Geobacillus stearothermophilus ATCC 12980: one gene and its partner. The protein of the gene in region 1 interacts with the protein of each later gene in a pairwise test. Links are inferred from orthologs where the notes say so. Each region holds a gene or a part of one and is shown in the gene's direction. Other genes may lie near its edges.

Evidence for each region. Proteins that work in one complex are often made in the same cells at the same time.
Region 2: the proteins of pheS (region 1) and brnQ interact in binary tests that used the Escherichia coli proteins (3 or more experiments, as listed by UniProt). The link is inferred for Geobacillus stearothermophilus ATCC 12980 from one-to-one orthologs.

What each region holds. Positions count from the first base shown.
Region 1 is NZ_CP128494.1:2,137,029-2,139,807, reverse strand. What follows is about bases 14-2,779. They hold pheS (phenylalanine--tRNA ligase subunit alpha), read left to right. Parts: upstream 14-762; coding sequence 763-1,797; downstream 1,798-2,779. Other genes in these bases: pheT (phenylalanine--tRNA ligase subunit beta), read left to right, coding at 1,819-2,779; QSJ10_RS11585 (TrmH family RNA methyltransferase), read left to right, coding at 14-399. In the rest of the region: more of QSJ10_RS11585, read left to right, coding at 1-13.
Region 2 is NZ_CP128494.1:2,647,764-2,650,732, reverse strand. Bases 14-2,969 are described here. They hold brnQ (branched-chain amino acid transport system II carrier protein), read left to right. Parts: upstream 14-814; coding sequence 815-2,125; downstream 2,126-2,969. Other genes in these bases: QSJ10_RS14385 (UDP-glucose dehydrogenase family protein), read left to right, coding at 2,366-2,969; QSJ10_RS14395 (N-acetylmuramoyl-L-alanine amidase family protein), read left to right, coding at 14-493. Also shown: more of QSJ10_RS14395, read left to right, coding at 1-13. UniProt on the Escherichia coli protein: Liv-II branched chain amino acid transport system, which transports leucine, valine and isoleucine. Also acts as a low-affinity threonine transporter.

The sequences.
Region 1 (2,779 bases):
GGGACGATGATTCGCACCGCCGATGCCGCCGGGATCGATGCTGTCATCCTTGGCGAAGGGTGCGCCGATGTGTACAATCCGAAAGTCGTGCGGGCGACGCAAGGGTCGCTGTTTCATCTTCCGGTTGTCAAAGGCGATTTGGCGCAATGGATCGCGCGTTTCAAGGAGCAGGGCATTCCGGTGTACGGAACGGCCTTGGAGAATGCCGTTGATTACCGCACCGTTCCGCCTTCGTCTTCCTTCGCCTTGCTCGTCGGCAATGAAGGAAGCGGCGTCCGGCGCGAATGGCTCGAGATGACGACGGAAACCATCTACATCCCGATTTACGGCCAAGCCGAGTCGCTGAATGTCGCCGTCGCGGCCGGAATTTTGCTTTATTCCTTGCAGGCGGTGCGGTAAACGATGAGCTGCGCAAAGAAATTTCGGCCTGACCTTGCCTTTGCCGTTTTCTTTGCGTATAATAAATAGCGACATTTTCCATACGGACAACAACGATGACGGAGAAAAGTAGCTTGCCGCTCGCCATCCAGGGAGAAAACGCCGGAGACTGGGAGCGTTTTTATGGCCGACGCAAGTGAAGTTCACCTCCCGAGTTGGCACCGGGACCATCCCAAAAGGGGATGTAAAGGTGTTCCGGCTTTCGGCCGTTATCGCAATGAAGCGAACAGCACATTTGTGCTGTTAACAAGGGTGGTACCGCGAGCAACAACTCGTCCCTTACCGGGGGGCGGGTTTTTTATTTTGGATAGAGGAGGGACTCAAGTGAAAGAACGGCTGTACGAGCTGAAGCAAGAAGCGCTTCGCCGAATCGATGAGGCGAAAGACGTCAAAGCACTGAATGACGTGCGCGTCGCTTACTTGGGCAAAAAAGGGCCGATCACCGAAGTGCTGCGCGGCATGGGGGCATTGCCGCCGGAAGAGCGCCCGAAACTCGGCGCGCTGGCCAATGAAGTGAGAGCGGCGATTCAGCAGGCGCTCGAGGCGAAACAAGCGAAACTGGAACAGGAGGAAGTCGAGCGGAAGCTGGCCGCCGAAGCGATCGATGTGACGCTGCCGGGACGACCTGTGAGTCTTGGCAATCCCCATCCGCTGACACGCGTCATTGAAGAAATTGAAGATTTGTTTATCGGCATGGGCTATACGGTCGCCGAAGGGCCGGAAATCGAGACCGACTATTACAACTTTGAGGCGCTCAATTTGCCAAAAGGCCACCCGGCCCGCGATATGCAAGATTCGTTTTACATCACGGAGGAGATTTTGCTTCGCACCCACACATCGCCGATGCAGGCGCGGACGATGGAAAAACACCGCGGGCGCGGCCCGGTGAAAATCATTTGTCCGGGCAAAGTGTACCGCCGCGATACGGACGATGCGACGCATTCGCACCAGTTTACGCAAATTGAAGGATTGGTTGTGGACCGGAACATCCGGATGAGCGATTTGAAAGGGACGCTGCGCGAATTTGCCCGCAAGCTGTTCGGGGAAGGGCGCGACATCCGCTTCCGGCCGAGCTTTTTCCCGTTCACCGAGCCGTCGGTCGAAGTCGATGTGTCCTGCTTCCGATGCGAAGGGCGGGGCTGCGGCGTCTGCAAAGGCACCGGCTGGATCGAAATTTTAGGAGCCGGCATGGTGCATCCGAACGTGCTTGAGATGGCCGGCTTTGATTCGAAAACGTACACCGGCTTTGCGTTCGGCATGGGGCCGGAGCGGATCGCGATGCTGAAGTACGGCATTGACGACATCCGTCATTTCTATCAAAACGATCTACGTTTCTTGCGGCAATTTTTGCGTGTGTAACAGAAAAAGGAGGGGTTTTCCATGCTCGTGTCTTACCGTTGGCTGAGCGAGTACGTCGATTTGACGGGGGTCACCGCCGCGGAACTCGCTGATCGCATCACGAAAAGCGGCATTGAAGTCGAGCGGGTTGAGGCGCTCGACCGCGGGATGAACGGCGTCGTCATCGGCCATGTGCTCGAGTGCGAGCCGCACCCGAACGCGGATAAACTGCGGAAATGCCTCGTTGACCTTGGCGAAGGCGAGCCGGTGCAAATCATTTGCGGCGCCCCGAACGTCGCCAAAGGGCAAAAGGTCGCCGTCGCCAAAGTCGGGGCGGTGCTGCCGGGCAATTTCAAAATCAAACGGGCGAAGCTGCGCGGGGAAGAATCGAACGGAATGATTTGTTCGCTCCAAGAGCTCGGCGTCGAAACGAAAATCGTGCCGAAAGAGTATGCAGACGGCATTTTCGTCTTTCCGAGCGATGCGCCGGTCGGCGCCGATGCACTGGAATGGCTCGGCTTGCACGATGAAGTGCTCGAACTGTCTTTGACGCCCAACCGCGCCGACTGTTTAAGCATGATCGGCGTCGCCTATGAAGTCGCGGCCATTCTCGGACGTGAAGTAAAGCTGCCGAAAGCGGCGGTCAAAGAAACGAACGAAAACGTTCACGACTACATTTCCGTCCGCGTCGAGGCGCCGGAAGACAACCCGCTGTACGCCGGGCGGATCGTGAAAAACGTCCGGATCGGCCCGTCGCCGCTTTGGATGCAAGCGCGCTTGATGGCAGCCGGCATTCGCCCGCACAACAACGTCGTCGACATTACGAACTACATTTTGCTTGAGTATGGCCAACCGCTTCATGCGTTTGACTACGACCGCCTCGGTTCGCAGGAAATTGTCGTCCGCCGCGCAAAGGCAGGCGAAACGATTGTCACGCTCGATGATGTCGAACGGAAGCTGACCGAAGACCACCTTGTCATCACGAACGGCCGCGAGCCGGTCG
Region 2 (2,969 bases), 510 kb from region 1 along the record:
AGACGGCGGTGCGAAAAGTGTCGCTGGCGTTAAGGAAAAGGAGTTGACGTTGGGAACGGCGAGGCTTCTAAAAAACAAGCTGCAATCTTACGGCGCTCGCGTCGTGCTGACGCGCTCCAGCGATGAGTATGTGCCGCTGTCGGCGCGTGTTGCCGCCGCCCGCCTGTATCAGGCGGACGCGTTTATTAGCTTGCATTACGACAGCGCCGCTGATCCAGATGCGTCCGGCATCACCATTTACTATTACGATCGGTTTGCGGATTACGAATTGGCGCAATCGTTCCAAGGGCTGTTCAGGCAACTTTCCGCATTGCCGTTTCGCGGCATCGCCTTTGGCGACTATTACGTGTTGCGAGAAAACGAGAAGCCGTCCGTGTTGCTTGAGCTCGGCTATTTAAGCAATCGGTCGGACGCTGCGGTTGTGGCGACAAACGGTTATCAAGAAGCGGTGACGACGGCCATCGTGAACGCCATGCGCCATTATTTTCAATAGTACGCCCCTTTTCTAAAAAGTGGATAACGGATCTACTGCGGCATGACAAAAAGCGCCCCGGATTTTCGGGGCGCTTTTTGTCGCCTCGCCTTGTTTGGATCACCGCTGGCTGACCATAGAGGGCCATTAGCTTTTCAAGGCGTTTGCCTGAGGGCTGCAAGGGCGAAAGGGTGGAAGTTGGTTGACGCAATAGTTAAAAAAGTTTAATATTTATAAAGGATTAGGATAATAATAATCGACTGTTATCCTAATTAACACTATTGTTTTATTATATACCAGAATATTAAATTCTTTTTCGAAATAATAGAAATGGGGGATAAAATGAAAACGAGAGATGTGCTGTTTACTGGATTGATGCTCTTTTCCCTCTTTTTCGGCGCGGGCAACTTGATTTTTCCTCCGTATTTAGGGATGGAAGCGGGAACGGCCGTATGGCCGGCGGTTCTTGGATTTATCGTCACCGGTGTTGGGCTGCCGCTGTTGTCGGTCGCGGCGGTGGCGTTCACCAAAGACGGCATCCGTTCGCTCGGCAACGCTGTTCATCCGCTGTTCAGCCTTTGTTTTTCACTCGCTGTGTATTTGGCGATCGGCCCGTTTTTCGGCATTCCGCGCGCGGCTAGCGTCGCCTATGAAATTGGAGCGAAGCCGTTTTTCCCTGAGAGCGGATCTTTGGTGATGTGGCTGTTTACGGGTCTCTTTTTCGCCCTTGTGTACTGGCTCAGCTTAAACCCCTCGAAGCTTGTGGATCGAATCGGCCAGCTGTTGACGCCGATGTTGCTGCTTTCCATTGCTGTGCTTTGCCTTACCGGTTTAATCCGGCTTGACGACCCACAGGCGATGCCGGCTGAGAAGTATGCCTCGGCGCCGTTTGTGAAAGGGATGCTGGAAGGGTATTTAACGATGGATACGATCGCGGCCCTTGCCTTTGGCATCGTCGTCATTCATGCGCTCCGTGACCGCGGGGTGGACCGGCCGGCGTTGCAGGCAAAAGCCACGGTGCAAGCCGGATTGATCGCTGGATTGGGACTCGCGCTCGTTTATGGCGGTATTGCCACCATTGGTGCTAGAATGGCTGGTGTCGGCTCATTTGCCAACGGAGCCGAGCTATTGTCATACGTGTCATCGCTGCTGTTTGGCAGCGGAGGGAAGTTGCTGTTGGGCGTGATCGTGGCGCTTGCCTGCTTAACAACGGCGGTTGGTCTAGTCGCTGCTTGTGCGCAATACTTTCAAGAGCTCACCCCGACTGTTTCGTACCGAACGTATGTCATTGTATTAACCTTATTTAGCTTTTTGATGTCAAACCTCGGCTTAAATGCGTTGATCGCTGTTTCCGTTCCAGTGTTGACGATGCTGTATCCATTGGCGATCGTGCTCGTCGCCCTGTCGTTTTTCCGCCGCTTTTACCATGGTTCGGCGAAAGTGTACGGGATGGCGTTGCTCTTTACCGGCATGTTCAGCCTGTATGACGGTTTGAAAACGATCGGGCTGGAGACGGCATGGTTAGAACCGCTCCTCTCATGGGCGCCGCTGTTTTCAGTCGGGCTCGGCTGGGTTGTCCCTGCGCTGATTGGCGCTGCGCTTGGCTTGATGATCGATCGGCCGTCCGCAACGAAACGGAAACATGCGGCGTAAAGGGCTGACTCAAAAGGTCATGTACGCCCGGTCGGGGGAATAATATGAATATAAAACCCGTCTGATGTATATATATGGAAGAAGGGAGGATGCCTCGTTGCTTTTGGGGCATTCTCTTTTTTGTGTGGAAAATAGTTTTTTGTTCGAGCAGCGGGGCGGAACCCGTGAAAACCGGCAGGCGATTCGATATAATGAGGACAAGCGACGATCGCCGCAATGGATGAAAAGGTGTGAGGAATCGTGAAGATAGCGATTGCGGGAACGGGATATGTTGGACTTGTGACCGCGGCTTGTCTGGCCGATAAAGGGCATGATGTGACATGCGTCGATGTGAACGAAGAGAAAATTCGCCTATTAAATGAAGGGATCGTCCCGATTTATGAGCCGGGGCTTGACTCGCTTATTCAGCGAAACGGCGTTCGCCTTCGCTTTACGACCAACGATGTGGAAGCGTATCAACGGGCGGAAGTGATCATGATCGCCGTCGGCACGCCGCCGCAGCCGGACGGGTCTGTGCGGCTTGATGATGTATGGGGCGCATTGCGACGCATCGCCAGGGCGGCCGAACGCGATTGCCTTGTCGTTATCAAGTCGACCGTGCCCGTCGGCACTGGCGATGAAGCCGCCCGTTTTTTGGCGGAAAACGGACGGCCGGAGGTGAAATTCGACGTCGTATCCAACCCGGAGTTTTTGTCGCAAGGAACGGCAGTGCGCGATACACTGCAGGCGCCGCGCATTGTATTGGGAGTGGATTCGGACCGGGCTGAACGGGTGATGAAGGAGCTGTACGCCCCGTTTGCCCTCCCGTACGTCGTGACGGACCGGAGAAGCGCTGAGATGATCA